3 regions of the Paraburkholderia sp. JPY465 genome follow, and region 1 is predicted to be linked to each of the others. Evidence: predicted binding sites of a transcription regulator. Region 1 holds the regulator's gene; each other region holds the start of a gene.
What was found. The regulator FNR, encoded in region 1, switches genes on or off when oxygen is low (the NO sensors DNR and NnrR bind a similar motif). The targets are predictions, from matches to a motif close to TTGATNNNNATCAA.
Positions count from the first base shown of each region.

Region 2: a site for FNR is predicted at 2,139-2,152, ahead of QFZ94_RS20825 (potassium channel family protein). Genes of this name have one in related genera too.
Region 3: a site for FNR is predicted at 4,905-4,918, ahead of QFZ94_RS34170 (universal stress protein). Genes of this name have one in related genera too.

Region 1 is NZ_JBNDMT010000006.1:1,067,835-1,074,736, forward strand. Features, by position in the region: gene QFZ94_RS38250 (zinc-dependent alcohol dehydrogenase family protein) at 1-397, shown strand, start outside; gene QFZ94_RS38255 (universal stress protein) at 524-1,525, shown strand; gene QFZ94_RS38260 (universal stress protein) at 1,576-2,046, shown strand; gene QFZ94_RS38265 (PAS domain-containing sensor histidine kinase) at 2,080-3,180, opposite strand; gene fnr (fumarate/nitrate reduction transcriptional regulator Fnr) at 3,303-4,085, opposite strand; gene QFZ94_RS38275 (response regulator) at 4,102-4,509, opposite strand; gene QFZ94_RS38280 (universal stress protein) at 4,758-5,219, shown strand; gene QFZ94_RS38285 (universal stress protein) at 5,305-5,772, opposite strand; gene QFZ94_RS38290 (universal stress protein) at 5,796-6,635, opposite strand; gene QFZ94_RS38295 (polyketide synthase) at 6,835-6,902, shown strand, end outside.
Region 2 is NZ_JBNDMT010000003.1:1,349,276-1,356,177, forward strand. Features, by position in the region: gene QFZ94_RS20815 (zinc-dependent alcohol dehydrogenase family protein) at 1-714, shown strand, start outside; gene chrA (chromate efflux transporter) at 864-2,105, shown strand; gene QFZ94_RS20825 (potassium channel family protein) at 2,265-3,119, shown strand; gene QFZ94_RS20830 (DUF1488 domain-containing protein) at 3,229-3,504, shown strand; gene QFZ94_RS20835 (Hsp20/alpha crystallin family protein) at 3,637-4,071, shown strand; gene QFZ94_RS20840 (BON domain-containing protein) at 4,122-4,814, shown strand; gene QFZ94_RS20845 (MBL fold metallo-hydrolase RNA specificity domain-containing protein) at 4,866-6,230, opposite strand; gene QFZ94_RS20850 (LysR family transcriptional regulator) at 6,458-6,902, shown strand, end outside.
Region 3 is NZ_JBNDMT010000006.1:188,993-195,894, reverse strand. Features, by position in the region: gene QFZ94_RS34190 (AAA family ATPase) at 1-1,656, opposite strand, end outside; gene QFZ94_RS34185 (acetyltransferase) at 1,955-2,935, shown strand; gene QFZ94_RS34180 (CBS domain-containing protein) at 3,248-3,937, shown strand; gene QFZ94_RS34175 (hypothetical protein) at 3,901-4,287, opposite strand; gene QFZ94_RS34170 (universal stress protein) at 4,320-4,841, opposite strand; gene QFZ94_RS34165 (phosphoribosyltransferase) at 5,024-5,701, shown strand; gene QFZ94_RS34160 (CBS domain-containing protein) at 5,757-6,206, shown strand; gene QFZ94_RS34155 (hypothetical protein) at 6,358-6,902, shown strand, end outside.

The DNA.
Region 1 (6,902 bases):
CGCGGCCCAGCAACTCGCGCTGCGCCTTGGCGCGGCATGGGCGGGCGGCAGCGACGAGGCGCCGCCCAGCGAACTCGACGCCGCGCTGCTGTTCGCGCCGGTCGGCGCACTGGTGCCGCTGGCGCTGCAGGCGGTCGCGAAGGGCGGCGTGGTGGTGTGCGGCGGCATTCATATGAGCGACATTCCGTCGTTCCCGTACGCGTTTCTGTGGGGCGAGCGGCGCGTCGTATCGGTCGCCAATCTGACCCGCGACGATGGGCTTGCGTTCATGCGCAGCGCCGCGGAGACCCGGCTAGCGATCGAGACGACCACCTACCCGTTGCGCGACGCGAACCGCGCGCTCGACGATCTGCGCCACGGCAAGCTGACCGGCGCGGCCGTGCTCGCGATCCGCTGATGATTTGCTCACGGGCCATGGTCGCTTGATACAGATCAAGCCGCCCGCCGCGCCGGCGTTCATTATGTAAGCGCGCACCGTTGGGGCCCCGTCACGGGCCGAGGCGCGACGATCCGAGGAAAGCCGATGAACACTGCCGCCGAGCGCAACTCCTTTCACCGCGTGATGATCGCGTCCGCGGGCGGCGCCGGACTGGCGCTCGCCACGCGCGTCGCCCAGCAGTTCGTCGCCGCGGACGCGCGCTTTCGTCTCGTCAATATCGTTTGCAATCCGGCCGCGCTTTATCCGACGCTGATGCTCAGCTATCCGGACTGGTGCGAGACGCATCGCGCGATGCTGCACGGTGCGCAGGCTGCGCTGCGCGACGCGGTGATCGCGTTGCACGGCGTCGTCGCGGCGACCGACGCCGAAATCGTCGATCTGACCGCGCTGCATCAGGGCGCGGCCGAAGCGCTCGCTCATACGGCGGCGCAATGGGATGCGGATCTGGTCGCGGTGGCCGCGCATTCGCGCGAACATCGCTGGGGTGGCCGTATCGATCCGGAGGAATTGGTCGCGTCGATCGGACGTCCGGTGCTGTATATGCCGGCGAGGTCGACCGACGCGAGCGATGCCGCGGTGGTGAGCCGCGTGCTGGTCGCGATCGATGGCAGCGACACCGCGCTCGACGCGCTGCGCACCGCGCTCGCGGTCGCGCCGCCCGACTCGTGCATCAAGGTCGTCTACGCGGCCGACGACCGCTTTGCGTGGTGCGAATGGCTGCCGTTCGAAGTCGTGTTGCAGCAGCGAATCGATGTATTGCGGCGCGGTGCGGCGATGCTCGAACAGAGCCGGCGCGCGGCGGAAACCGCGTTGCTCGAGTTCAACGACGATTCCGGCGATGCGTCGACCGCGATTCTCGACGAAGCGCAACGCTGGCACGCGGACCTGATCGTGATGGGTTCGCACGGCATGCGCGGCATGCCGCATCCATTGCCGGGACACGTGACGTCGCGCACGCTGCGTGACGCGGCTTGTCCCGTGCTCGTGTGTCCGCGCGATGCGCCGTCGTTGCGGGCGGATGCGGTGCTGCGTGGCCAGTGGCGGGAGCCGCATCCGGGCAGTGCGGGCGGGCCTTTTTATCTGTAGCAGGGGCGCGCCACGCGCGTTGACAAATCCAACCTCAGTGGAGAATCGGCATGTACCAACATATCCTCGTCGCGCTAGACGGCAGCACTTTCTCGAAACGCGCGCTGAAAGAAGCGGTGAATCTCGCCGCGTTGACGAAGGCCGTCGTGCATCCGGTTTATGTAGTCGACAAGACGCCGATCTTTTCCTATGCCGGCTATTACGACCCGCTCGCGCTAGTCGAAGCATTGCGCCAGGACGGCCACTCGGTGCTCGAGGAGGCCGAGCAGGCCTGCGCCGCCGCCGATGTGCGTTGCCGGCCCGCGATGATCGAGTCTGAGAGCCTGTCCGACGACGTCGCCACGATCGTGTTGCGCCACGGCGAGCAGGTCCACGCCGATCTGCTCGTGCTCGGCACGCATGGGCGGCGCGGCGTGCGGCGCCTCGTGATCGGCAGCGTGGCGGAGCGGGTGCTGCGTTTCTCGACCTGTCCGGTGTTGCTGATGCGCGAGCAGATCGGCGAGGAAGCGCCCGAGGAGTAATCCCCGGTAGCGGCGCGCGGCGGCGTGTGAGCACTACACGAGCGCGTCGGCTGGCAGCTGGATCGAGATCCTGAAACCATGGCCGGGCGAGCTGGTGAACGACACGTTGCCGCGCAACTGCCGCACCCGTTCGCGAATGCCAAGCAGCCCGAATGAAGTTGTTCCCTGCGACTGATCCAGCGCGACACCCACGCCGTCATCGTCGATATCGAGCGATACGGTCGGGCCCGCGCAGATCATGTCGATGCGTACGCGCCTCGCCTTGGCGTGCCGCGCGACGTTCGTCAACGCCTCCTGAACGATGCGAAACAGCGCCGTCGCCGCGAATTCGCCGCATACCGGCTCGGCCGGTTCGAGATGCACGCTCGAGCGAACGTTGTAGCGTTTCGTGAAGTCTTCGGCCAACCAGTCGAGCGCGGCGGCGAGTCCGAGGTCGTCGAGCAGCGGAGGGCGCAGATCGGCGGCGATGCGCCGCAGCGAAGCGGCCATCCAGTCGATCTGCTTTTGCAGCTCATGCGTTTGCGCCGCAAGCGGCTCGGTGTCGGCTTGCTGATTCAGCTTCGCTTCGAGCAGCGCGACGCTCATTTTCAGCGCCGTCAGCCGTTGGCCGAGATCGTCGTGCAGTTCGCGTGCAATACGTTTCTGCTCGTTTTCACGGGCGATCTGCGTGTGAGTGGATACCTGACTCGCGCGTTCGAGTTCCGCGAGACGCATGCGCTCGGTCAGATCGCGGGTGACCTTGGCGAAGCCGAGCAGCGCGCCCGACGCATCGTGCACGGCGGAAACGACCACGTTGGCCCAGAAACGCGAACCGTCGCGACGCACACGCCACCCTTCGTCCTCGGCGCGGCCGACGGCTGCGGCGGTTTCCAGTTCGCGAGCGGGCTTGCCGGCCGCGATGTCTTCCGGGGTATAGAACTTCGAGAAATGCTGGCCGATGATTTCTTCGGGCGTGTAGCCCTTGATGCGCTGTGCGCCGGGATTCCAGCTGGTTACGCGGCCGGCGGGGTCGAGCATGAAGATCGCGTAGTCCTGTACCGCTTCGACCAACATGAAATAGCGATCCTCGACGGACACGTCCGACCCGGACGCAACACTGGTGAAGCAGGAAGACTCGCCGCTCGATAGACCCATCGCTCCTCCGGGCGGCCACGCAAGGTCGCGTACCGCAACGCACTGAGTTATATCAGTTCAGGAGCGCCGGTTCCACCCGGCATGTCCCGCGAACGAACGTGAGGCGAGCGCCGCGCCGACGCTCAAACCCGAGCCAGTCGTTCCGGGTCTTCGATGCGGATCGTTTTGCCGTTCGCCTTGACGAGGCGTTCGCGCTGGAACTTCGAGAACATCCGGCTCACCGTTTCGAGCTTCATGCCCAGAAAGCAGCCGATTTCCTCGCGCGTCATGCGCAGATGAAACTCCGCGGCCGAAAAGCCGCGCGCCTTGAAGCGCTTCGACAGATTCAGCAGGAACGTCGCGACGCGCTGCTCGGCGGTCATCGTGCCCAGCAGCATCATCTGGCTCGATTCGCGCACGATCTCGCCGCTCATCATCTGATAGATGTGATGCTGCATCGGTTTGATCTCGCGACAGATCGCCTCTAGCTGCGCGAACGGAATGATGCACACGACGCTATCTTCGAGCGCGATCGCATCGCAGTTCTGCTTGCCCTCGCCGATGCCGTCGAGGCCAAGCGAGTCGCCCGCAATCTGGAAGCCGGTCACGTGCTCGCGGCCGTCGCGATGCATGACCACGGTTTTGAATGAGCCGGCGCGTATCGCGTAGATGCTTTGAAACTCGTCGCCCGCGCGATACAGCGCGTCGCCGCGTTTGATCGAGCGCGTCGAGCAGATCAACACGTCGAGCCGGCTCAGTTCGTCCGGCGTCAGCTCGGGCGGCATGCAGATCGCGCGCATCGCGCAGGTGGAGCAGCGCGTGACGGCGTGGCGTGCCGCCGCGGTGCTGGGCGCGACGTGGATCGGTACGACGTGCGAGGTGCGAGGCGCGTCGTGGCGGGGTTCACGGACTGCGGCAACTTGCATGATCGGCTCCTGGCGGTCAGACCCGATGCGCACGGCGCGCATAGGCAATCGCTTCGATGGCGCGGCAGGCGAGCTCGAACTCCGAGGTCTTGTCGAAGAAGAAGTCGGCGCCCGCCGCTTCGCACGCGCGGCGAAACGCCGTCGCGTCATGATTGGTCAGCACGATGCTGACGATGGACGGCCGCGCCCGCGACAGCGCAGCGAGCAGCAGCAGGTCGGTCTTGCCCGAGAAACACGGGTCCAGCACCGCGACATCGGCGCGACTCGCGACGATGTCGTCGAACGCGTGCTCGACGCCCGCGGACTCGCCGGCGATTTCGATGCCGGGAATCAGCGCGATCAGGCAAGCAAGCCGGCGCCGGACCTCGGTCGCATCGTCGACGAGAAAAACTCTCGATAAGGTGGCTGACGGGGGGCTGTCCATACCGACCAGTATTGGCGACCTAACCTTGGAAATATATCGGCGGCGCTTTAAGCGGTGCTAGGAGTTCAGGCAGTGGTTGTAGGAATATTCCTAGTGGCTTGCTGGCGATGTCGTCCAGCGGCGGCGACGCCGACCGGCGGCCCGTTGACCTGCGTCAAGCCGCGTGGCGGCGCGCGCTTCACACTGTCGGTGCAAACGCGCGACGGCGCCACTTCGGGTCATGCCAGCGCTTTCAGAGGGAGTCCGACATGTATGCACGAATTCTGGTTGCACTCGACGACAGTCCCAGCGCGCAGCGCGCCTTCGCCGAGGCGCTGAAGCTCGCGAAGCTGACGGGCGCCACGCTCGAAGCCTGCTGCGTGGTGGGGCACGGCAAGTGGTCGAACAATGCCGACGTGGCTTTCGAGCCGGAGCCGGCGAGCGCGGCGCAAGATTTCGCCAGCCGCGCGCTCGATGGGCCGCGCGAGCTGTTGCGCGAGGCGCAGGTGCCGGGCGGCGTGCGGGTGATCGACGCTTACGCCGAAAACGTGTCGGCGGTACTCGCGCGCGTCGCCGACGAAATCCAGGCCGATCTGATCGTGATGGGCACGCATGGCCGCCATGGCGTGCAGCGCTTTCTGCTCGGCAGCGTCGCGGAGTCGCTGGTACGGGCGACCGACATACCGGTGCTGATCGTGCGGCATGACGAACAAGGCCACCCGCGGCCCTGAAGCGCCGCGCCGCGCAGCAGCCGGTTTCTAGCGGCTCAGGTGGATTCGCTCAGGTGAGTCCGCTGTCGGCGCTCGCCGGGGCTGGCTAAGCGCGCGCCGCGCTGCTCGCCTGGGCGGGAATCATCAGCACCGGGCAACAGGCGCGGCGCAGCACGCGCTCGGCGACGCTGCCGAGCATCAGCCGTTGAAACCCGCGACGGCCATGCGTGCCCATCACGATCGCGTCGGCGTGCCATTCGCGCGCCGTTTCGACGATGCGATGGGCGATGTCTTCTCCGGTGATCGCCACTTCGACGGTCCGGGCCGTGCCCTTGACCCCGCGTGCGCTCATCCGGCTCTGCTCGTCGGCCGCGATGCGCTTGCCTTCGTCGATGAACGCGTCCTCGATCGTGGATGGGTCGAAGCCGGGCGCGTTGTAAGCGATCACGGGCACATCGATCACGTACAGCGGCATCAGCTCGGCGCCCGATTCGGCGGCGAGCGTCAGCGCGGCGTCGAACGCACCCGAGGCGGTGGCGCTGCCGTCGAGCGCGACGAGTAGGCGCTGAAACATGGCTGACTCCTTAAGCGCGCACTTCAGTGCGACAACAGCACCGGCACGGTCATCGACTCGAGCATCGTGCGAGTCGCGCCGCCCAGCACGACTTCGTGCAGGCGCGAATGTGCGTAGGCGCCCATCACGATCAGGTCGCAGCCGAGGTCGGCCGCCTGCGACAGCAGCGCGTCGCCGACCGGCGTGCGGTCCGCGACGCTCAGCTCGCGCACGTCGATCTTCACGCCGTGACGCGCGACGGTGAGGGCGATGTCGTCGCCCGCAGCCATGCCCTGCGGCGGACGATCGGCGGACGAATGCACCGTCAGCAGCGTCACTTTTGCCGCATGCGCGAGGAACGGCAGCGCGTCGTGGATCGCGCGGGTCGCTTCGCGGCTGCCGTCCCACGCGATCAGCGCGTGGCGGCCCGGCGCCGCGAAGGTGCCGCTCGACGGCACCAGCAACACCGGGCGCCCGGCCGACAGCACGATGTGCTCGACGAACTGTTCGGCGACGAACGCCTCGGGGTCGGCCGGGTCGGTCTGGCCGAGCACGACGAGATCGGCGACCCGCGCATAGGGCGGCACGACGTCGTTCGCGTAGCCGTTCGCGGCGATCCAGTGGCCGTCGACGTTCGCGCGCGCGAGTTCCGCGCGGAACAGCCGCTCCAGCGCGCTGGCACGCTCGTGACGCAGGCGCTCGTGCTCCGCGTAGTAGTCGGCGGTGCCGGCCATCACGAAGAACGCGTGCCGCGGCGGCACGTACGTCGAATACAGGCCGGTCAGCGTCGCATGAAAGCGGTGCGCGAGCTGCAATGCGATCTCGAGGCGCGGATGTGCACGAACGCTCGTATCGAGGTGAACGAGAATGCTTTTGTAGCTCATCGCCAAAGCTCCGTGACAGAACGTGGGAAACGGGCGCAAGCGGGCTTGCGCCCGCTGTCAAATGGAGTCTATGAGCCCGGCGGCCGGGGCGATTGACGCAGATCAAGCGCGGGTCGTCGCGCGCTCGATACGGCGGCAGACGCGATCGACGGTTTGCAACCGCGCCTGGCAATCCTATGCTGTGCTCTGGAGGGCAGCGATGATGGCTTCCGGATTCGACGCGCCGCTCGGGCGCTGCGCTTTACCCCGGACCTCGACGGCATTCGT
Region 2 (6,902 bases), on a different contig from region 1:
ATTCTCGGTAACCGGATCGACGGCACGCAGGCCGAATACGTGCGCATTCCGCATGCGCAAAGCAGTTTGTACCGCATTCCGGCCGGCCTCGACGAAGAGGCGCTCGTGATGCTGTCCGACATTCTGCCGACCGGCTTCGAATGCGGCGTGCTCAACGGCAAAGTTCAGCCGGGCTGCACGGTGGCGATCGTCGGCGCCGGGCCGATCGGGCTCGCGGCGTTGTTGACCGCGCAGTTCTACTCGCCGGCGCAGATCATCATGATCGATCCCGATGACAATCGGCTCGAGGTCGCGCACCGCTTCGGCGCGACCGCGTGCGTCGACAACGCGCATACCGATGCGGTCGCGCAAGTGCTGAAGCTGACCGAAGCGGTCGGCGCCGACTGCGTGATCGAAGCGGTCGGCATTCCGCCGACGTTCGAGCTTTGCCAGCAACTGGTCGCGCCGGGCGGAACGATCGCGAACGTCGGCGTGCACGGCGTGAAGTGCGATCTGCATCTGGAACAGCTGTGGGATCGCAACATCGCGATCACGACGCGTCTCGTCGATACCGTCAGTACCCCGATGCTGATGAAGACGGTCAAGGCGGGGCGGATCGATCCGACGCGTCTGATCACGCATCGGTTCAGGCTCGACGATATTCTTGCGGCTTACGACACGTTCTCCAGCGCGTCGAGCACGCGCGCGCTGAAGGTGTTGATCGAAGCGTCGTAGGCGGGGCGCGGCGAGCCGGGGCGATGGTACGTGGCACGCGTGCGCCGCGCCGCAGACCTCTATACTGTGCGTCGTCAAAACACGAGGCCCTGTCGCCGACCCGAGGTTCCGTCACCTCGCTAAATCGGCATCGCTCGACCCGCCCATCCATGGATACTGATTTGTCGTCGCCGCGCCGCTCGCGGCTCACCCGCGTTATCGAGGTTTTCAGCGCATTTCTGAAGCTCGGGCTGACCAGTTTCGGCGGCCCGATCGCTCATATCGGCTACTTCCGGCGCGAGTTCGTCGAGCGGCGCCGCTGGCTCGACGACGAAGCCTTCACCGACCTGATCGGCCTGTGCCAGTTTCTGCCGGGCCCCGCGAGCAGCCAGGCGGGATTTTCGATCGGGTTGCTGCGCGCCGGGTGGGCCGGGGGCCTAGCCGCCTGGTGCGGCTTCACGCTGCCGTCGGTGCTCGTGATGCTGGCCTTTGCCGCGATCGCGCCGGACCTCGGCGGCGCGTTCGGCACGGGTGTGATCCACGGGCTGAAACTCGTCGCGGTGGCCGTCGTCGCGCAGGCCGTTTGGGACATGGCGCGGCGTCTGTGTCCCGACCGCCGCCGCGCGGCGATCGCGCTCGCATCGCTCGCATTGCTGAGTGTGCTTGGCACCGTCTACGCCCAACTGATCGTGATCGGCGCCGGAGCCGTGCTCGGTGTCGCGCTGTGCCGGACCACGGGGACGCAAGCGCCGCACGCCATTGCGCTGCGGACCGCCGATTTCCAGGTGTCGCGCACGGCAGGCATCGCCGCGCTGGTGGTGTTCTTCGCATTGCTGTTCGCGTTGCCGCTGTGGGCGGCAAGCGGAACCTCGCAAGGCTTGCGCGTATTTGACGCGTTCTATCGCTCGGGCGCGCTCGTGTTCGGCGGCGGGCACGTGGTGCTGCCGCTGTTGCAGCGCGAAACCGTCGCGACCGGATGGGTCGCGCCCAACGACTTCCTGGCTGGCTATGGCGCGGCCCAGGCGGTACCCGGACCGCTGTTCACGTTCGCGGCGTTTCTCGGCTGGATGATGGCGCTGCCACCCAGACACTGGAGCGGCGCACTGCTCGCGACAGTGGGCATCTTTCTGCCGGGTCTGCTGCTCGTGCTCGCCGCATTGCCGTGGTGGCAGGCGCTGCGCGCGCGTGCGGCGATGGCGGCGGCGCTTGCCGGCGTCAATGCCGCGGTGGTCGGCCTGCTGGCCGCCGCGCTCTATTCGCCGGTATGGACTAGCGCGGTGTTGTCGGCGACGGATTTCGCCGTCGCGTGCATCGGCTTTTTGCTGTTGCTGCGCTGGAAGGTGCCGCCGCTTGCGGTCGTCGTGCTGTGTGTCGCGGCCGGCGTTGCTCAAACCGTATGGCACCCGCTTTGACAGCGCTAAACGCGCACGGCTTTTTCACAAGCACTGATCTGCATCAAGGCTGACAGCCACGCGTCGGTTAGCCTGCAACGATGATCGCGCGGCCTCTGTGCGTTTGCCGCACCACGACGGTATCGCGCGAAACCCGACAGGCCGCAAGCCATTCGCGCGATGACGGACCACATGATCGACCACGGCCCCGGCGGCTACGGATTGGGCGGTGCAAGCGCGCACGACGGCCCGCGCGCCGTGCGGGCATGGCGCCGCCTGCGCTGGGGGCTGTGCGCGCTGAGCTTCTGCGCGATCCCCGCGTTCTACATCGAACTGACGGTGCCCACTCCGTTTGCACTGATCCTGTCGCGTACCCTGTACCTGGGCATGTTCGCTGGCTTTGCGTTGTCGTTCACCTGGCTGGCCCATCTGAGCAGACGGCCAAAGACGCTGCTCGCAAACAACTGGCTCGACCTGCTCATCGCGTTGGGCGCGGCGCTCAGCACCGGTTTCGGCACGCCGCCGTGGCAGCCGGTCGAATGGCTGCTGCGGCTGTCGTTCATGGGCGTCGTCGCGTTGCGTATCGTGCTGTCATTGCGCGAGTTCGTCACGCCGAACCGTCTGATGTGGCTGCTACTCGCCGGCGCGCTCGTGCTCGCGATGGCCGGTGCCGGCTTTTACTGGCTCGAACCGCACGTGCATTCCTACTCCGAAGGGCTGTGGCTTGCGTTCGAAAGCAGCGCTACGGTCGGCTATGGCGACATCGCGCCGACGACGCCCGCATCGCGCGTGTTCGCTGCATTTGTCGTGCTGCTTGGCTACGGCATGTTGTCTCTGGTCTTCGCGAGCATCGCCGCCGCATTCATCGGCAAGGAAGAGAGGGCGTTGCGGCGTGAGATGCATCGGGATATCAAGCATCTGAACGATGAAATCGTACGCCTGCACGCCGAACTGAAGGCGTTGCGGCAGACGCTCGACGCCGCCGCGCGACGCAGCGACACCGATGCGGACTCCGTGACGCGCACGGGCGAATGACTCCTCGTGCCGACACCGCCGCGGCCGCCTTGACGTACGTCAAATCCGCCGTGAATTGCGTGTTTAAGCTGGAGACGTCGCGGCACTTCATGCCCGTGGGGGCCTCACCATGCATATTTCCTTTCCATCCTGCATGCCCGAATACTGCGCCCGGGATCTGGTGCTGGCGTTTCCGGCGCTCGTCGACGATCGGCCCGTGCAATGCGCGATCACGGCCGAGGCGCTCGAAGATCATTTCGGCGCACGCTCGCTGCGGGAAGACGATCTGGTCCAGGCGTTCCTCGCGCACCGCTATCAGATCGAACAGGCCGCCAGACAACTGCTCGAAGAGGTTGGCGCCAAGCCCGTGCTGCTGCATAGCGGGTTCTTCAGGTTCTCCGCGTGACCCGTCGAGCGGACGCGCTTGACGTGGATCAACGACGCGCCCGCGCGCCCCGCTACGCTGAAGGCATGGTGAGCCCAGCTCGGCTCGGTCGACTGGGCCCGGTCGTGGCCTGCTTATCCTAAGGAGAGTGCAATGAGCAATCTGACGCGTTTTGATCCGCTTTCGCTGGACCCTGTGTCGGAACTGTTCCAGGGTTTCTTCCGGCCGATGCGGTCGATGCTGTCGACCCAGGAGACCGAACTCGCGTCGATGAAGATCGACGTGACGGAAAGCGACGCGGCTTACTCGGTGAAAGCTGAACTGCCCGGCGTGGACAAGAAAGACATTGACGTGCAGATCGACGGGAGCGTCGTGTCGATCAACGCGAAGGTCGAGCGCAACACGGAGGAAAAGGAAGGAGAGCGCGTGATCCGCCGCGAGCGCTACGCCGGGACCTTCAGCCGCTCGTTCTCGCTCGGCGGCGAGGTCGACGAGGCGAACGCGAAAGCCGAGTATAAGGACGGTGTGCTGTCGCTCAGCTTGCCGAAAAAGACGTCCGGTGATCGCAAGCGGCTGACCATCGACTGACACGGCAGGCTGGCGCGCCGTCGCACGGGCTAGTCGCGAGGAGACACCTGGTGAAAACCGACAGACAACTGCAGCGGGAAGTCGAGGAAGAACTCGAATGGGACCCCGCGGTCACCGCGACGGATATCGGCGTGGAGGTGACGAACGGCGTCGTCACGCTGTCGGGCCATCCGCCGAGCTTCGCCGAAAAACTGGCCGCAGAAAAAGCCGCGCAGCGCGTGGCGGGTGTGAAGGCGGTTGCGGTGGACATGCAGGTCCGGCTGCCGAAGCCGGACCAACACAGCGACGAGGACGTGGCGGGCGCGGTCCACGCGATTCTGTACTGGAGCGTCGCCGTGCCCCACGATGCGATCAAGATCCAGGTGGAAAAAGGCTGGGTCACGCTGACGGGTATGGTCGACTGGGCCTACCAGCGCCACATCGTCGCGCGCGCGGTCGGCCAGATGCGCGGCATTCGCGGCCTGACGAACGCGATCGAGGTGCGCCGCAAGGTGGCGACCGACGAGATCAGCAAGAACATCGAAGAAGCGATGCGGCGGCACGCCGAGCGCGAAGTCAGGCACATCGGCGTCGAGGTGAAGGACGGCACGGTCACGCTGACGGGCAAGGTGGGCTCATACGCGGAACGCAAGGTCGTGCGCGGCGTCGCGTGGAGCGCGCCCGGCGTCTGCGCGGTGGTCGACGATCTCGTCGTCGATGCGAGCCCGCCACGCGAACCCATCGGTGACGCAGCCGAACGATAACAGCCACGTTCCCACTCGCGACCGACGATTCCGTTCGACCGTTGCACGGGCCTAAAACTGCCCGAGCTCGACGCTTTGCCCATACACCGGCACCTCGCATGACCAGCCGAGCGTCTCGACGATATGCCGCCGCATCGCATCGGCCGCGGCGGGCTCGCCATGCGTGACGAAGGTGCGAGCGGGCGCGTCGGTCAGACTCCACAGCCAGTTCAGCAACTCGCGGTAATCGGCATGCGCGGATAGCGACGGGATCGATTCGACGTTCGCGCGCACCCGCACGTATTCACCGAACAGTTTGATCGACGGTTCGTGGGCCGCCAGCGCCGCGCCGCGCGTGCCGGCCGCCTGGAAGCCGACCAGCGCGATCGTATTGCGCGGATCGGACGCGTATAAACGCAGGTGATGCAGCACGCGCCCGCCGGTCGCCATGCCGCTGCCCGCGATGATCACCATGGGTCCGTTATGCGACGCGATCGCCTTCGATTGCTCGACGCTTCGGACCATGATCGCGGCCTTGTCGATCGCATTTGCATCGGAGATCGTCAAACGATGTTCGGCGAGATGCCTGCGATACACGTCGGTGACGCTGGTCGCCATCGGACTGTCCAGATAGACGGGCACGTGCGCCATGCGCCCTGTCTCTTTCAGCTTCGCGATGTAGTAAAGGACTTCCTGCGCGCGGCCGACCGCGAAGCACGGCATCACCACCACGCCGCCTTTGGCGAAGGTCCGGCTGAAGATCCGTTCGAGGTCGTCGCGCGGGTTCGAGTCCGGATGCAGGCGATCGCCGTAGGTCGACTCGACGACGAGGTAATCGGCATGCGCGAGCGGCGCGGGCGCACGCATGATCGGGTCGTGGGGGCGGCCCACGTCGCCGGAAAACGCCAGCACCTTGTGATTGCGGCACATGACGACGCTCGCCGCCCCGAGGATGTGCCCCGACGGCAGAAAGCGAAAGCACAGCCCATGCGGCAGGTCGACCGGCGTATCGAAGCGGTGGGGCGCAAGCAGATGCAGCGCGCGCTGCGCGTCGTCCTGCGTGTAGAGCGGCAGCGCCGGCCGATGCTTCGAGAAGCCGTGGCGGTTCGCGAATTCCGCTTCCTCTTCCTGTAGCTTCGCGCTGTCGCGCAGCATGATCTCGCACAGCGCGGCGGTGCCGGGCGTGCAATACACGGGACCGCGAAAGCCGTTTCGCACGAGCAATGGCAGATAGCCGCTGTGGTCGAGATGCGCGTGAGTCAGGAGCACCGCGTCGATCGAGTCGGCGGGCACCGGCAGTGCGGCCCAGTTGCGCAGCCGCAGGTTCTTGAGGCCCTGAAACAGCCCGCAATCGACGAGGATGCGCAAGCCGGGTTCTTCGAGCAGATACTTCGAACCGGTGACGGTCTCGCTCGCACCGAGAAAGGTCAGCTTCATGATTCCTCCGTTGCTCGCGGATGGATGGGACTATTTCAACGGATGTGGGCGCCGTACTCTTGATCTGGATCATCGGTTGCGCAGCGCTCGCCCGAAAACGGTCGAGGACGAAGTGGCGAAACAAACTGCCGCTCTGACGCTTCCCGTATTCCGCTAAGATCGTGCCGGAATTCATCGACCCAAAAGACCGCGGCGCTCCCAAAGCCCAATCTCAAAACCAACACGCAATGGACCGTATCGACGCCATGAAGGTATTCGTCGCCACGCTCGACGAGGGAAGTCTGGCGGGCGCAGGCCGCCGGCTGGGCCGCTCGCCCGCGGCAGTGAGCCGGGCCATCGCGTTTCTGGAAGCGCACACGGGCACGCCGCTGCTACATCGCACCACGCGCACGATCCGGCTCAGCGAAGCGGGCGAGCGCTATGCGCAAGCGTGCCGGCGCATCCTCGCGGATCTCGAGGAGGCGGACCTGCTCGCCGCCGACGAGCGCTCCGCGCCGCGCGGCCTGCTTGGCGTGACGGCGGCGGTGGCGGTGGGCGAAGAGGTGCTGCGCCCGATCGTCGATGCGTTTCTCGATCGCCACCCGCAGGCGTCGATCCGTCTGCACCTGCACGACCGGCCCGTGAGCATCGTCGACGAGGGCATCGACGTCGCGCTGCGCATCGCGCATCTGC
Region 3 (6,902 bases), 880 kb from region 1:
GACGGTTCGTATACCCGGCTGCATCAACTCGATCACCGGTCGCCAGAACGCGGGCGAGTCGAACGCTGCCATCGGTACAGCGGTGTCGAACGATAAGGTCAGCGCCTGTTCCGCCGGCGTCAGTGGGTCGGCGCTCGCGAGTTGACGGGTGAGCGTGGCGGTGTCCGCGTCGGACAGATCGCGCGGACCACGCCGGCGCGCTTCGATGCGTTGCGCGAGCACCGCTGGATCGGCGCGAAAGTCGAGAATGCGGGCCGGTACGCTAAGCCGTTCGGCGAGTGCGAAAAACGTGCCGCGCTGACTCGATTCGAGAAAGGTCGCGTCGACGATCATGCTGTGACCGCTTTGCAGCACGCCGTGCGCGAGTCCAAGCAGGTGATCGTAGATCGCGTGACGCGCAGCTTGCGTGTAGTGCTCGGCGCCGAGCGTCATTTGCGCGTTGGCCACTGGCCGCATGCGCTTGCGTTCGGCATCGCTCGACACGCGTACCGCGCCGCACAGGTCCGCGAGAGCCCGGCTCGCGACCGATTTCCCCGAACCGGAAAAGCCATGACACAGCAGCAGAACGGGTCGCGGCTTCTCTGTTTGCGCCCGCGCCACTTCGAGGTAGCGCAGGGCCGGTTGCGGGACCGCGACGTTGCGGCCGGCCACGTGTCCCGCTTTCAGGCACGCGACCCACGCCCGCACCAGCGCCCGATAGGCGATATACAAAGGCATCAGAGACAGCGCCGCATAGTCGCCCGAGGTTTCCAGCCAACGGTTCAACAGGCGATTGGCGAGACGCGGTTCGGCTCGCGCGCACAGGTCCATCACGAGAAACGCGACGTCCGCCGCGACGTCGATCCAGCGTAGCGCTTCGTCGAAGTCGATACAGTCGAACATCGCGATGGCGCCGCGCCAGCGAACCACGTTGTCGAGATGCAGATCCCCATGGCAGCCGCGCACGAAACCCTCGGCGCGGCGCCGCTCGATCAGCGGCGCGAGTTCGTCGAGCTGTCGCGCGCACCACGCGGCAATGCCGGGCAGCGCGGGATGGCTGCAATTGGCCAGCAGCGGTGCGTTGATGGTTTCGACCTGGGTTCGCACCAGCGTCGCGCTGCCGTAGCGCGACGAGGGCGCGTTGCGCGGTGCGCTCAGGTGATAGTCGGCGAGCCGCTGCGCCGCGCCGTCGATGTCGCGCGGCGTCAGTGCTCCGTTTGCCGCGAGGCTCGAAAAGAGCATCGCCTCGTCGAAGCGGCGCATCTTGACCACGTGCTCGACAGCGACGCCGCCGGCGCAGAGCGCCAGCACGCCGGCACGCCGCGCAATCGGTATCACGCCGGCGTAGATGCCTCGCGCGAGCGGCCGGTTCAGGCGGAGCTGGGCTTCGCAGCAGCGCTGGCGTGTCGAGGCGGAGGTAAAGTCCGCGAAGCCCGGTGCGACGGGTTTGATGATCTTGTACGCGAAGCGCCCGGCGAGATACACGACGGATATATGCGTTTCGATTCTGACGATCCTGCCCGCCGGATGACGGTAGGTGCCCGGCCTGCGCAGCATCGCGTCGAGTCCGCGCAGGCTGCGCCGCGCGGCGCGCAATCGGTTGGCGGCATGCTGGATGCCGCGAAGTGTGGCATCAACCCGGCGTGCGGAAGGCTTGCGGCTCGGCGGCGAATTCATGCCAGGCTCCATGTCGCGACGAGCGGCGCGCCGGGCCGCGTGTCAAGGAGAAACACGAGCGTCTGATTCGACACGGTTGACCTCCACGTAGTGGGACGGACGGCGCGCGCCTTGCGTGCGAGCCAAAATCGTCTACTCATTTAAGTCATCGCGTATGGTAACCGGCTTGATCTGTATCGACGAGGCGGTCAAGCGCACGAGACCGGCGTACGCTTCCATATGAAGTGGCGCGGGAGCACCGTTTGACCCCGGTCGAACCGCGTGCGATCGTGGCAGCGACGCGCGGGTGGAGTAGCGGATGAAGCGATTCGATATTTTCAATGGCGATGCCGACGGCATTTGCGCGCTGCATCAGTTGCGGCTCGCCGAGCCTGCCGACACCATCCTCATCACCGGAGCCAAGCGCGAGGTCACGCTGCTGCACCGCGCGAACGCGCGGCCGGGCGACAGCGTGACGGTGCTGGATATTTCGCTCGATGCGAACCGCGCTCCACTCGTCGCATTGCTGGCTCTTGGCGTAAAGATCGACTATTTCGATCATCATTACTCGGGCCCGATACCCGCAAACGCATTGCTGACGACGCATATCGATACCTCACCGGATATCTGCACGGCGCTGCTCGTGGACCGCCATCTGCAAGGCCGGTACACGCGCTGGGCGGTGGTCGCGGCCTATGGCGACAATCTGCATCCGGCAGCGCACCGGGCCGCCGCTGCGTGCGCGATGAACCCGTCCGACGAGCGCAAACTGCGCGAACTTGGCGAAGCGATCAACTACAACGCGTACGGGGATAGCGTCGCCGATCTTGCCATCGATCCCGTCGACATGTACCGCGCAATCCAACCCTATGCGGACCCGCTCGAATTCATTGCGTCGACCAGCGTGTTGCCCGAACTGCAGGCGCGGCGCACGGAAGACCTCGAACTGGCGTTGGGACAAGTGGAAGTCCGGCGGCTCGCCAATGCAACGCTGCACATTCTTCCCGACGCGGCGTGGGCGCGGCGCGTGCGAGGCGATTTCGCGAATCTCGTCGCGCGACGCGACCCGGCGCGAGCGCACGCTGTACTGACAGCCGGCGCCGATGGCCGATACACGGGCAGCGTACGGGCTCCGCTCGATTGCCCGCGAGGCGCCGACGTCCTTTGCAGAAAGTTCGGCGGAAACGGCAGGGTCGCTGCCGCGGGTATCGATGGGCTCGATCGCGGGCGGCTCGACGAATTCGCGGCAGCGTTCAGCATCGCGTTTTGCGGCGAATCTCGGGGGGCGGGCGGCCGGTAACCGATTGCTGCATCATCGGTTGGTCAGCGGGGGCGGGCTTGATGCAGGTCAACGATTGCCGGCCGCTGCGCATCGATCATTGGGCTGTACTGGAACCGGGGGCTGATCATCAGTGGCCGGTTCTTTGCGATACGCGGATCGCGCGGCGGAATCGACGCGTTGCAACGACGGGTCGACACGCCGGGCGAGCGGATTCGAAGTGGGTGCCGAAGGGAACACGGCGACGCGTCCTTCAGCGCCTGTCCATTGCGTCGCCTCGTGCCAGCCTGCATCGATGTGCGGCAGCGCAAGGCACTCGATATGGAGATCACTATGCAAGCCTCGGACATCATGACGACCCAGGTCGTGTCGATCGCACCGGACAGCTCGGTCTACGACGCGGCAAAGCTGCTGGCCGACAGCAAGATCAGCGGCATGCCCGTTCTCGACGACAAAGGCAGCGTGATTGGCATCGTCAGCGAGGGCGATCTGCTCCGGCGTGTCGAAACCGGCACCGAAACGCCGCGGCGCTCGTGGCTCGCCCAGTTCATCGCGCCTACGCGTCAACTCGCGGTCGAGTATCTGAAGGAGCGTTCGATTCGGGTGCGTGACGTGATGAGCGCCCCGGCCGTCACCGTCGATGAATCCGCGCCGCTGACGGCGGTCGCCGAACTGCTCGGGCGCAAGCACATCAAGCGTCTACCCGTCTTGCGCGACGGCAAGCTCGTCGGCATCGTCAGCAGGGCCAATCTGGTGCGCGCGCTCGCGAGTTGCGCGCCCGCGCAGCTCGATTCGCAACCGTCGGACGAGCAGATTCGCGCCGCGATCCTGAAGGAACTCGAAGGACAGCGTTGGGCGCTGGACGCCGACGACCTGATCGTCACGGATGGCGTCGCTCATTGCTGGGGGCCGATACGCTCCGAGGAAGAGCGCCAGGCGATCCTCGCCGCCGCCGCGCGCGCGCCAGGCGTAAAAGAAGTAAAGGATCATCTGGAGTATCCGGTCCCATTCACGCCGATGTGAACAGGGTCGCTTCGGTCACGCCACTGGGCCTCGCTGTCGAGCAGCGCGTCGAGCTTGTGAAGGCGCATCTCCCAGATCAGGCTCAATACATAAAAAGAGTCTTCCAGTCCTTGCAGGCAGTGTCGCGCAATGGGTTGATCGACTCTGCCAACGGCAAGTCCATGCACAAGCGCGCGTTGCCGCAGCAGACGTCGATGTGATATGGCGACCCGGGCCCGTGTGGCGGCTTCGTAGCGCAGCGCCGCGGACAGCTCCGGCGATTGCGCGTCGCTACGCGCAGTCGTGTCCGCGGCGCAGGCGAATGCATGATCACGGAGTTCGGTAACTTCTCCATTCATGACGGCATCCATTGTCTGTTTTGCGGATCATGCAGTGCACGTGGTCAGCCCCGAGATTGCCCGATACCTGAATGTGTCGTGGCGGCGGCGTCCGTCTGCTCCTCGGAGACTGGCGCGGTTCGGCGCGCGGGAATTGCCAGCACCGGGCGTGTGGTGCTGCGCAGTATCTGTTCGGCCACGCTACCCAGCGGTGCGTAGCCGGGGCCGCGTCGACCGTGCGTGCCTATCACGATGACATCGGCCTGCAGCTTCGCCGCGGCGACTTCGATGCGGTGGGCGACGTCCTCCTCGGGGCGCACGAGATCATCGATTTCTGGCGTGCCCTGCACACCGTGCCGCGCCATGGTCCCGACGCAGTGCTTCATGATCCGTTCGCCGTCCTGCCTGAGCGACTCGCGCATGGCTGCCGCGTTGATGCCCGGCACTTCAGGAAGCATGACCGGCAAATCGATGACGAACAACGGATGCAAGCGCGCGCCGGTATCAGAGGCGAACTGCAGCGCTGTCTCGAACGCCTGGGCGGCGCTCTCGCTGCCGTCCACCGCGACCAGAATGTTGGAGAACATCGTCGGCCTCCGGGTCTCGCGTGTTGTCGGTATTCATGATCAGCCACGGGTTCCGATCAACTACTGACCTACGTCAATCGAAATGCGCTTTGATTGCCCTGCGTCGAGGTACGCTTGATGCTGCCGATCGATGGCATAGTGACCGAGGCAACGCGCCCCGGCGTGGCGAGGGAGGAAAAGTGATGGGCAACCGGTTTCGCGACCGCGCCGACGCTGGCAGACAGCTGGCCCACGCGCTGCGCGACTATCAGGGGCGCGGCGATCTGGTCGTGCTGGCCCTGCCGCGCGGCGGCGTGCCGGTCGCGTTCGAAGTCGCGCGGGAGTTGCGTGCGAAGCTCGACGTTCTCGTCGTCAGAAAGCTTGGCGCGCCTCAAGACGAGGAACTGGCGATGGGCGCCATCGCCTCCGGGGGCGCCCTTCACCTGGAACGGTCGGTACTTCGCGAACTGCAAATCAGTGACGCCCAATTGACCGCTGTGATCGCGCGCGAAAGGGCGGAACTCGCGCGCAGGGAAGTGGCGTACCGTGGGGACAGCCCCCCGGCGGCAGTGCAGGGCAAGACGGTGATCGTGGTCGACGACGGCATCGCGACGGGGGCCTCGATGCATGCGGCGATCGACGCGCTCCGTGGCAGACATCCTGCCCGGATCGTGGTGGCGGTCCCGGTGTCGCAATCCGATGCGGCGATGTCATTCGAAGGAATCGCGGACGCGTTCGTCAGCGTATTGCAGCCGGACCTGCTGATGGGGATCAGCGGGTTCTATGTGAATTTCGACCAGACGACCGATGAAGAAGTCCGCGCGTGTCTCGCTGCGGCGCGCGGTTGGGAGCCCGAGCAGAGCTCGGACTCAGTCGGGTGACGGTGCAGCGAACGGATACACGGCGGCAGGCCGTGTCGAACCTGGGGCATGTATCGTGAATTCAGGAACCATTTGTACGCGGGACGTCACCGTCTGCCGACGGCAAGCGACGGTTCTCGAAGCCGCGCAGCTGATGCGCGAACAGCATGTCGGCGACCTCGTGGTGGTGGAGACGATCGGCGGACACAGCGTGCCTGTCGGGATGCTGACCGATCGCGACATCGTGCTGGCGATCGTGGCCAAGCAGGCCAACCCCGAGAAGATCTTCGTGAACGACGTGATGTCGTCACCGCCCGCGCTCGTCGCCGAGGGGGACAATCTCTGGCTTGCCGCCTCGCGCATGCGTCTGAACGGCGTGCGGCGCCTGCCGGTCGTGGACAGCGCTGGCGCGCTTACCGGCATCGTGTCGCTCGACGATCTGCTCGAGGCGCTGGCTGGACTTCTGACCGAGCTATCGCTGGTGACGGATCGCCAGCCCCACATCGAAGAGAAGAACCGCGCGTGACGCCGACCCGATGCACGCATTGACCCGGATCAACATCCGCGCGGCGAGGCGCCGTAGGCTTGTAAGTGGAACGCCGGTCGGACAGCGGCCAACAGGACGACGCGATTGACCGGATGCGATTCGACTGTCTTGATCGAAGGCACCGCAAATCATGGAAGACGCACTCGAAAGGCGCACGCTGCTGCTTCATCTGGGGCGCGTGATGCAATTGATCGTTCGGCTCGACGATATGGCGCCGGGCGCGGCAACCATTGGCGAGCTGATCGCGCGATACCCGATTCTCGATGACGAGCCGCTGCTCGCGCAGCTGCGCCCTGATATGCCCGTGGACGCGTTCAGAACCCGTGCGCTTCACGCCTTCTGCCTGTGGCCGCAACAGTTGCTTGACAACCCGCTCGACCGGGACGCGCTGGCTGCATCCGTGCGCGCGTCCCTGTTCAGTGACCATCCGCGGGGCTGGCGTGCCTACGTGGTCGGCTTGCGCCGCGACATCGCGTGGTTCGATGCGAAGCCGGCTAAGCGGCGCGCTTCGCGTGGCGTCGCGGACGTGGCGCCGTCGCTTCCGGACGACGGCCCGCCGGCACTCGACGCGCCGGCCGGCCGAGGCATCGCGACGGACATCGAACGCGGCTTCGGCGCCGCGGGTCATCCGATTGAAAGCGTGGAAGGGGCGAAACGGCAAGACGAAGGCCGCGC